Regions from separate parts of the Synechococcus sp. B60.1 genome, predicted to be linked through region 1. Evidence: riboswitches for the same ligand, from Rfam matches in the RefSeq annotation. Region 1 holds a riboswitch; the other holds the start of a gene.

Region 1 (7,905 bases):
CCCAGGTGTACGAAGCGCGGGAGCTGGACTTTCGCACCGTCTTTGGCTGGGAAGAGGATCCAACTCGGCGCAACTTTGCCATCGGTCAGCCTCTGGACATGGCGGTGCCCATTTGTCTGGATTTGGATCGCTGGGTGGAGCGCAGCAACGGCATTTTCGGCAAGTCCGGCACCGGCAAATCCTTCCTGGCCCGCCTGCTCCTGGCGGGCATCATCCGCAAACGCGCGGCGGTGAACCTAATTTTTGATATGCACTCTGAGTATGGCTGGGAGGCGGCCAGCGAGGATAGGCAGGCCACCACTGTCAAGGGGCTGCGGCAGCTCTTCCCCGGCCAGGTACAAATCTATACCTTGGATCCCGATTCCACCCGGCGGCGAGGGGTGCGGGATGCCCGCGAACTGTTTATTGCCTACAACCAGATCGAGGTGGAAGATCTGGCCCTGTTGGCGGAGGAGCTCAACCTCTCCGAGGCCAGCCTGGAAAACGCCATTATCCTGCGCAACGAGTTTGGCCGCGACTGGATCAGCCGGCTCTTGAGCCTCTCCAACGCCGAGGTTCAAGAGTTTTGCGAACAGAAGATGGGCAACAAGGCCTCGATCCTGGCCCTGCAGCGCAAGCTGACCCGCCTCGACGACCTCAAGTACATCCGCAACAGCTTGCCCCACAACTACATTGGCGAGATCTTGGAGGCCCTCAGCCGCGGCATCCACGTGGTCATCGAGTTCGGATCCCAGTCCAACCTGCTCTCCTACATGTTGGCAGCCAACGTCATCACCCGCCGCATCCACCAGGCCTATGTGCAGCAGACAGAGCGGTACCTGCAGTCCAAAAATCCCCTCGACCGGCCCCGGCAACTGTGCATCACCATCGAGGAAGCGCACCGCTTTCTGGATCCGCGGGCGGCCAAGCAGACCATTTTCGGCACTATTGCCCGCGAGATGCGCAAGTACTTTGTGACACTGCTGGTGGTGGATCAGCGCCCTTCCAGTATCGACAGCGAGGTGATGTCGCAGTTGGGCACCCGCATCACGGCCCTCCTCAACGACGAGCAGGATATCGACGCTGTCTTTACTGGGGTAGCGGGCAGCCAGAACTTGAAAACGGTGCTGGCCAAGTTGGATTCCAAACAGCAGGCTCTGGTTCTCGGCCATGCCGTACCTATGCCGGTGGTGGTGCAAACCCGACCCTATGACGAAAAGTTCTACGCCCAGATCGCCGATCCCGACTGGTCCCAGGCCGCCGATGCGGAGGTGCTTTGGGCAGCTCAAAAGGCCAAGGAGGAACTGGGGCTGTAGGGAGAGCTTCCCCAGAGGCCAGTCATCAGGCGCAGCAAAAAGCGCCGCAGCGGTGGGAAGAGGATCATTCCTTGCAAGACCAAGCGCCGCAAGACCACTAGGGGCCAGTAGGAGTTGGAGAAAGTGCGGGTAAGTAAATCTGTGAAGAGTAGCACCAGCCAGTTTTCCCAGCGGCGCCGGCGGCCGTAGCGGCACAGGACTTTGACATCTCCCAGATCCTCGTGCCGTCTGTAAGCCTCCAGCAGTACCTGAGCCAAGGCAGCGGCATCGCGGATACCGAGGTTTAGCCCTTGGCCCGCCACGGGATGGCAGTGGTGAGCTGCATCCCCCACCAAGGCCAGGCGGTGCTGATAGTAGCGGCGGCTCTGGCGCAGACGGGCCGGGAAGACTTGGGGCGGGTTCAGCAAGGTAAGGCAGCCGCCCTGGACGCCGTAGTAGCGCTGCATCTCGGCCAAGAAGTCAGCCTGGGGGAGCGCCAGGGTAGCCTTGGCCTGCTCATGGGGCAGGATCCAGACCACTTGGCAGCGATTGCCGGGCAGGGGCAGGATGGCGAAGGGGCCAGCAGGCCAGAAGCGTTCGTAGGCAATGTTTTGGTGATCTTGGGCAGGGGCCACCAGGGCGGTGATACACGACTGCCAGTAGTCCCAGCCGTCGCTAGGGATCCCTGCCCCCTGGCGCACCTGGGAGCGCAGGCCGTCAGCAGCCACCACCAGGGAGGCGGCCAGCCGGCGTCGGCCTTGGGTCGTTTCCAGCTCCACCTCAGCCGCGGCCTTTCCATAAGTGACCCTCTCCACCCTGGCTTCGTAGTAGCAGGTGATCTGGGGATCCGCAGCCACCCGCTCCTGGAGCATCTGCTGCAGCCAGCCATGTTCACCACAGTAGAAAACTGCCGTTTCCCCCACATCCTCCGGCCTAAACGTCACCCGCTGGGGAGCGTTGGCGTCGGTCAGAATCACCTGGGCAAAGGGTGTGATGTGGGGAGCCAGCGCCTCCCACACCCCGATGGCCCGAAAGATGCGGATCGAGAGCGGCGAAAGGGCATAGGCCAAGGGGCGCTGCCTGACTGCCTCAGCCGACTGGGCCTCAATGAGGGCCAAGCGCAGGCCGGATCCCTGCAGGGCACAAGCTAGGGTTAAGCCCGCAATGCCGCCGCCAACGATGATCACGTCGTAGAGGGCGTCCAGAGTCTCCGGAGGGGGAGCAAGGAGCGTCATTGTCTTTTATTGGGTGCTGTAGCCAACTACTTCTGGGGAGGCGGAGTTTGCCGGCGTGGCGGCCCGCACCGCCCGGAACATGCCAAAGCGGCAGAGGCCAGTGCCGAAGGCCAGGCGCATGAGCAAGAAGGTGGGCACCTCCCGCAGCGACTTAATCAAGCCTACCAAGCCAAACTTCAGCAAGCCCTCGGGACGGACAATGCCCTGCCAGATGGAATCCAGCCAAGAAGGAAGGGTCTCTTGCGTCCAGTCGGCGGTTTCCACCTGCCCTTCCACCAGCCCGGTGGCTTGCAACTGTTCAGCAAACCCCTCGATGCTGGAAAAAGCGGGGTGCGACCACTGATCCAACAACTGCCGCATCACCAGCCGCTCCCAGAAGTTGAGGGGCTTTTGACGGTCGTCCCGCTGGTTCCAGTCCGCCACTACCAAGATGCCTCCCGGCTTGAGCACCCGCAGCATCTCGCTGGCGTAGCGGGCCTTGTCCGGCATGTGGGGCCCCGCTTCGATGGACCAGACCACATCAAAGCTGGCGTCGGGAAAGGGCAGATTGAGGGCATCCGCTACCTGAAACCGGACAGGGAGATCGGGGGGGGTGAGCTCTTGGGCCCGCTGCACCTGCTGCGGGCTGATGGTGATGCCGGTTACGACAAAGCCGTAGTCGCGGGCCAAGAGGCGACAACTACCGCCGATGCCGCAACCTACATCCAGCACCGTCGTCCCCGGCGGCAGCCGATCCAGCCCGCCCCAGCGCACCATCTCGTGGACAAAGTCGTACTTGGCTTGGATGAAGTTCTTCCGCCGCGGCGGGGATCCGTAGTGGCCGAGGTGAATGTGCTCGCCCCAGTAGAACTCCAGGATCCCATCGCGGGTCCACTCGTCGTAGGCGCGGGCTACCGATTCAGGAGATCGGTACTTGCGGGCGGTTAGCAGGTAGGCTGCCAGGCCCACGACCAGCAGCAGGACTAGGCCCCAAAAAACCCAAAGTGTCGGATTCATCAGAATGATGTCAATATGGCTGGAGACGACGACGATTATCGTTCCTTCGGTGGCAAGGGGGCAAGCAAGGGATCCCTCCCTGGGTCTGTCGATCCAGCGGAGTGACGAGACAATTCCATCTTGCCCTATTGGCCAGCCGCCAGGCGGGCTGGGGCTGTCGTAGCCCCAAATGGTCGGTTGCCGGCGGAGGGAGCGTTGGCCTGAGGGATCTCGCCGGGGGCTAGGTGGCCTGGAGCTCCTCCCTTAGGCGCTGAGTGGCTGCCACCATGTTCCTCAGGGCAGGGATCACCTCCTCCCAGCGGCGGGTTTTTAGGCCGCAGTCGGGGTTGACCCAGGTTTGTTCTAGCGGCAAGTGGGCCACTCCCAGGCGCAGTTGCTGGAGAATCTGCTCGGTGTCGGGCACCGCCGGGCTGTGGACGTCGTAAACGCCGTTGCCCACCTGGTGGCGATAGCCCGCTTGGGCGATCTGCAGCAAGGTTTTGTTGCTGCTGCGGCTGTTTTCGATCGAGAGAACGTCGGCGTCCAGCCGCTCGATGTGCTCGATGATGTCCCCGAACTCCGAGTAGCACATGTGAGTGTGGATCTGGGTTTCGGGCTTGGCCCCAGCGGTAGCCAGTCGGAAGGCCTCCACCGCCCAGCTTAAGTACTCCGGCCAGCGCTCTTTTTTCAAGGGTAGACCCTCCCGCAGCGCTGGCTCGTCCACCTGTACCATTACGGCTCCGGCAGCTTCTAAGTCGGCCACCTCTGCCCGCAGGGCCAAGGCAATTTGCAAGGCTTGCTCGCGGCGGGAAAGGTCAACGCGGGGGAAGGACCAGTTGAGCATGGTTACCGGCCCGGTGAGCATCCCCTTAACCGGCTTTTGGGTTAGAGATTGGGCCACCTTAAACTCCCGCACCGTCATGGAGCAAGGGCGAGACACATCGCCATAGAGAATGGGGGGACGCACGCAGCGGCTGCCATAGCTCTGCACCCAGCCGTGCTCGGTAAAGGCAAAGCCCTGCAGTTGCTGGGCAAAGTATTCCACCATGTCGGTGCGCTCGAACTCGCCATGCACCAGCACATCCAGGCCAATTTCTTCTTGAATGCGGATGCACCTAGCAATTTCGGCGTCGATAGCGGCCTCGTATTCGGCCTGGGAGATCTCGCCCTTTTTGTACTTGACCCGCCACTGCCGGACTTCGGGGGTTTGGGGAAAAGAACCGATGGTGGTAGTGGGCAGCGGTGGCAGCTTGACCTGCCGGCCTATACGCTGCTCGTAGGGAAGGGAGCGCTGGAAGTCCTGCGCCGTCAGGTTGGCCAAGGCCTGGCGCACCGCAAGGTTGGGGGGATTGAAGTCCTGGAAGGCCTGCCACTGCTGTTCCAGCTTGTTCTGCTGGGCAGCGGTGTCTTCGCCGTTGAGGGTGCGAGCGAGCAGAACCACTTCGGCCAGCTTCTGCTCGGCAAAGCTGAGAACATTCCGCAAAGGCTCTGGCAGGTGGGTTTCCAGAGCAGCGTCGTGGGGCACAAACTGGAGCGAGCAAGAAGGCTGCACCCGCAGGTTGGGGGCTAGGGCTTGCAGCTCTTGCAGAGTGGCCAGAACGGCCTTGGGCTGGATCTGCCAGACGTTGCGCCCGTCCACTACCCCCGCCCCTAGGATCTTATCGGCGGGGAAGCCGTGGGCTCTGACCAGTTCCAGGTTGTGGCCGCGGGTGAAGTCGAGGCTGAGGCCGGCTAGCGGCAGCTCCACCACCCAGGGGTAAGTCTCCCCCAAGTCGTCAAAGTAGGTAACCAAGTGGACAGGGATCCCCAACCGAGCCAGCCGGCGGTAGGTCTGCTCCACCGCTTCCCGGAGACTGTCGCCTTCGCTCGTCACCAAGATGGGCTCATGGACTTGCACTTCCCGGATTCCCAGTCGCTGCAGCTCCTGCAGCAGCTCCTCGTAGAGAGGAAGCAGCTTCTCCAGATCTCCCCGCAACTTGCCAGAGCGCTGGCTTAGAGCAAGAAGGGTAACCGGACTGAGGAGGACGGGGCTGGTGCGGTTTCCTAGGATCCCTTGCGCCCGCCGCACTGTGGCCAGGAAGTCATCGAAATGGGCCTGAGGGATCGCGTCGGCCTCAATTTCCGGCACCAGGTAGTGGTAGTTGGTGTCGAACCACTTGGTCATTTCCAAGGCGGGCAGGCCCTCCCGTCCCCGCGCCATGGCAAAGTAGCGCTCCAGGCCTGATAAGCTCTGAAACCGGGAGGGAATCAGCCCCAGCCAGGTGGCCCAGTCCAAAACATGGTCGTAGAGGGTTTGATCTCCTACTGCAATGTGGTCGATGCCAGCCTGAAGCTGTACCCCCCAGACCTGTGCCTCCAGCTCCTGGAGCGTTGCTGACAAGGCCTCCGCCTCCAGGGTGCCGCTCCAAAAGGCTTCCAGCGCTTTCTTCAGCTCGCGGCGCTTGCCCATGCGGGCATAGCCGAGGGTTTGGGTTTCGATGGCCATAAGGTACTGTCTCCTGAACTGAATTCGGTAAATGGAGGTTGCCGCCAGTTGGCTTTGTACAGCCGGTTGTCATCCAACCTAGGCAGCAAGAAATGGCCGCCGACATGCCTATCGGTGGGATCCCGGCAGAAGGTTTTCTCTAGGCCAGGAAACCTGCTGGAGCTGTCAAGGCGTTCCTCAACCTATCGGCTGGCCCACTCGGCACAGGAGGGTGCTTAGAGGACTCTTTTGCGCAACCAAAGCAAGAAAACGTCCTCCAAGAGTTAGCCGCCCCTGAGCCAACTGCTTAGCTCTCTTGTCCGCGCTTTTGACTTAGTGCCTACGCTCCAAGAGCGTCGAAAATCCGTAAGCAGGCTGATGAAAAAACTTCGGGACGGGAACGGGCCAACGTCAAAATGGGAAGCATATCTGTACCTCGCAGATATGGTGAACTGGGGAAAAACCGCCGGCGGGCATTCTGACTTGCTCAGTTTTGGAGGGGCTGGCTTGCGTCGTCAAGGGCTTTTGCAACAACAACTAGGGATCCCCGATCCAAAACCGGCTCACAGCTGCGGGACAGCGGCAGATTCTCACTGCACTTTCCCCGTTGCCTCTGACGGCTGATCCCCGTCAGAACCGGCAGTAGACTACATCCTACCACCAGCTTGGAGGAGCTAGTAGCTACTCACTTAGACGGGACTGGGCGGATTTGAACCGCCGACCTAGCGCTTAGGAGGCGCTTGCTCTATCCATCTGAGCTACAGCCCCAGGCAAAGAGAGAATGGAGCAAGGGAAACTGGGCAACACCTACCGATCTTAGACCCCCCAACTTAGATTACCAGAAAGAGCCGTCTAGACCTTTGCCTGGAAGCCAGCCGCAGCCGTGGAGGGGATGTTAAGTCAAAGCCCTTTTGCGCTGTCGCGACAGCGCGGAGTCGGAAGTGAGGTGCCGGATTGGCGGCCAGTCTTCCAAGGTATTTTGATACTTCCAAGGTATTTTGACAAAGTATTCTGAATAATATTCTGGCTGGGAAATTAGCGTTGTCTCGGGGGCGCTTTGTCTGACAGTCTGCTGATCCGCAATGCGGAGCTATTGGTGCCGGAAGGGGATCCCTGGCTGGGAGATGTGCTGGTGCGGGAGGGGCGCATTGCCCAAATCGGCCAGAGTCTCTCGGCAAAAAGGGTGGCTAGGGTTATCGACGCGGAGGGCCATACCCTCATGCCGGGGGTGATCGACCCCCAGGTTCACTTTCGCGAGCCGGGCCGGGAGCACAAAGAAGACCTACAGACGGGATCCTGGGCCTGCGCTCGCGGTGGCGTAACCAGCTTTCTGGAGATGCCCAATACGGATCCGCTGACGATCGACCAGGCAACGCTGGATGACAAGTTGGCCCGGGCCGCCAGCAAGTGCGTGGTCAACTACGGCTTTTTCATCGGGGCCACCGCCGATAACCTCAAAGAGCTGCAAACAGTGCAAGGGGCTTGCGGCATCAAGATCTTCATGGGATCCATGCATGGCCCCTTGCTGGTAGATGACCAAGCGGCATTAGAGCGGATCTTTGCCGAGACGGATCCCAATTTTGTTATCGCCGTCCACGCTGAAGATCACTCGCGGATTCAAGCCCGGCGGGCCCTCTTTGCCGGACGTACAGATGTGGCGGTTCACTCCCTGATTCAGGATGAAGAAGCCGCGCTGATTGCCTCGCAACGGGCTTTGGACTTGGCCACCCGCTACCGCCACCGCCTGCACATTTTGCACCTCTCCACCGGACTGGAGGTGGAGCTGCTGCGCCGGCACAAACCCGCCTGGGTTAGTGCCGAGGTCACCCCTCAGCACCTGCTGCTCAGCACCGCCGACTACGCCCGCCTGGGATCCCTCGTCCAGATGAACCCGCCGCTGCGGGATCCGGCTAACCTGAACCAGCTCTGGCAGGGGCTACACCACGGCATCCTTGAT
Region 2 (2,635 bases), on a different contig from region 1:
TGAGGGTGTAGTTGGCAAAAAGCGTCCAGTTTTCCCCCAAACGCAAATCCAAAGCCGCTTCCAGGCCGGTGTATTCGACCAGCCCAATATTCTCATAGGTTCCCTGGCGCGGCCCCAGGCTGACAAAGGTGATGCCATCGCGGATGCGGTTGTGGGCAAACGTTAGCCGCAGCAGGCCAAAATCTCCCAGGCTCTGATCCAAGCCAACGTCAAAGCTCTCCCCTCGCTCTGGGCGGAGATTGGGGTTGCCATCCACTTCAAAAAAGCCTCGCAGCCGAAAGAACAATTCCGAGATCAAGGGGGTGCGAAAGCTGCTGGCGTAGTTGGCTCTCAAGGTGGTGCCTTCCGCCACTGTCCAGCGGATCCCCACAGCCGGCGAGGTGGCCGAGCTATTGGCCAAACTGCTGAAGTCCTGGCGCATGCCCAGATCAAGGTGGAAGTTGGGATCCGGGCTGTAATCCAGGCGGGCAAACAGGGCGCCCTGGTTAACCGTATCGTCGTAGTTGATATTGGCAGAACCGTTGGCAAAGGAAAAAGTTGTATTGCGAGCTGAGATGGAGCGATAATCTACCCCCAAAGCTCCCTCTAGGTTTTCGCCGGCTTGCCAAGCATACTGCAGCTGGGATCCCCAGCCATTGCGCAGGATGACGTCGCGGGATCCCTGGCTTTGCGGAGCACTGAAACGGTAGTTGAGATCGTCAAAAAAGACTCTTGCCTGCAGGGATCCTGTTGCCTGAGTCCACAGCCAACTGAGATCCAGCAGCAGATCGTTGGTGTTTTGCTCTGCATCGGGAGAGGGAAATTCCACACTGCCGGGCACACGAAAGGCTTTATTGAGGTAGAGGGCGTTGGCTGTTAGGACTTGGTCTTTGGCCAGTTGCCAGGTAAGCTTGGCCTGCAAGTTGTGGTACTCCACCGCCGAGTTTTCCCGCTTGCCTGACTTGCCCAGCCGCTCAATTGCAAAGGGAAAGTCGTTGTTACTTTTCAGACGGCGATAGCTGAGCACCCAGCCCAGATCCTGGGCTTGGCCCCGACTTTGGATCCCTTGCTCATTGAGGCCGTAGCTGCCGACCGCCGCTTCCAGCACCGTCTCCGTTTCTGGCTGTGGCTCCACCGTAACGATGTTGATCACGCCGCCAACAGCATCCGAGCCATACAGAGTAGAGCCGCCACCGGGAGAGACTTCAATTCGCTCGACAATATCTGTGGTGAGTTGAGAGAGGTCAAACCCGCCAAAGAAGCCCAGATCGTTGAGGGGGCGGCCGTCCAAGAGCACCAACACCTGCGCCGTTCGCGCCCCTCGCATGAATTGAGAGCTAAGAGCTCCCAACTGAGTTCCCGCTGTGCCATCGCTGAGGATCCCAGGCAGATAGCGCAGGGCTTCTTGCACCGTCCTTGCCCCTTGCTCGCGCATCTGCTGGCGGGTGATGACATAGACTGGGCGCGAAGAGTCCCGCAGCAAGCCAGGGCGGCGAAACGGTGTGGTGACGGGTTGATTGAAAATCTCGGCACTAAGACTGGTGTCCAAGACCGCTTGCGCCCAGGCTGGGATCCCCAAACTCCAGCTCCCCAGCCCAAGGCTGAGACATACAACAATTACTTTCATCCGGTTGCTCCTGCTTCCGTGCGACGCGGAAGAGCTAAGCTGTGAGCCAAAGCCGCAGGCGGGCATCCTGACTGAGGGCCTTAGCCCATCACAGTTGCGGCACAGCGCCGGATTTGCACCGGACTTTCCCCATTGCTTGCCCTGGCTGATCCCCAGAGCAACCTGACGGCACGGCTTCCTCCTCAGTCCTTTTGGAAAAAGCCGTGCTAGGCATCATACCTCCCCTGCTGGGGAGTTCCTATCCTGCCGGGGGGGATCCCTGGGCAGTGAGGTCAACGGAAGATCATCTCCGCCACCGCGTCAAAGCCGGCGTCCAACAGGCGATCCAAGACCGACTGGGCTTGGCTGCGGTTGTCGTAGAGGCCGGCCTGCAGCACTCTCCTGCCGTTGAACACGGTCTCCACCGCTTCGGGGACGAGCTGCCGCAGCCGCTGCAAGTCGTCGCTGCCCTTGGGGGTTACCAAGACGCGAAACTGGGTTGCCGCTCGCGTCAGCGGGACGGAGTCCTTGTCGGCAGCCTGAGCAGGAGAAGCTGGGGCCGAGCTTGAGGGTGCAGAGGAGGAGGTAGGAGGGTTTTCTCTGGCTTGGCGGCGGGCCGGCGGCGGCAGCAGGGTGGTGATGTCGGTAAGGGGAGCTGCAGAGGCCTGGCGGACAGGGGCGGCAGGAGCCGGCTCAACCGGCTGGGCAGGCGTGGTAGAGCCATCGGGGGTGAAGGGGACGGCAACAAACTCCTGGGGTTGAGCGCCCGACGGCTGGCTGGGGCTGCTGGGCAAAATACGCCCTCCCGAGCCCGCTGCAGGAGGGGGAAGGGGGGCCGTCGATTGCGGCACCGCCACCACCGGTAGGTTTGGGGAAGTTTCGGCTGGCTTGGCCGCCGCCGGCTGGGGATCCCGGCTGGGAGCCGGGGGAGCGCTGGGCAGCGTCAGGCCGCCTGCAGCAATGGGTGGTGGGGCGCTGCTGGGCAGGGCAGCAACCGTGGTTTGGCCCGCTAGATCCAGCTCCCCTTTGGTTTTGCCCGCCAGTTGGTTG

Evidence for each region. Region 1 has a riboswitch for cobalamin ahead of metE (5-methyltetrahydropteroyltriglutamate--homocysteine S-methyltransferase). Riboswitches for the same ligand answer to the same signal wherever they lie in the genome.
Region 2: another riboswitch for cobalamin. It lies ahead of NW863_RS07365 (TonB-dependent receptor plug domain-containing protein); the one in region 1 lies ahead of metE (5-methyltetrahydropteroyltriglutamate--homocysteine S-methyltransferase).

The regions. Positions count from the first base shown of each region.
Region 1 covers NZ_JANSJN010000009.1:19,870-27,774, reverse strand. The annotation lists gene NW863_RS01895 (helicase HerA domain-containing protein) at 1-1,295, shown strand, start outside; gene NW863_RS01890 (FAD-dependent hydroxylase) at 1,265-2,509, opposite strand; gene NW863_RS01885 (methyltransferase domain-containing protein) at 2,516-3,505, opposite strand; gene metE (5-methyltetrahydropteroyltriglutamate--homocysteine S-methyltransferase) at 3,726-5,969, opposite strand; cobalamin riboswitch at 6,399-6,604, opposite strand; tRNA gene NW863_RS01875 (tRNA-Arg) at 6,643-6,716, opposite strand; gene NW863_RS01870 (dihydroorotase) at 7,006-7,905, shown strand, end outside.
Region 2 covers NZ_JANSJN010000052.1:1,570-4,204, forward strand. The annotation lists gene NW863_RS07365 (TonB-dependent receptor plug domain-containing protein) at 1-1,606, opposite strand, end outside; cobalamin riboswitch at 1,646-1,787, opposite strand; gene NW863_RS07370 (DUF1565 domain-containing protein) at 1,879-2,635, opposite strand, start outside.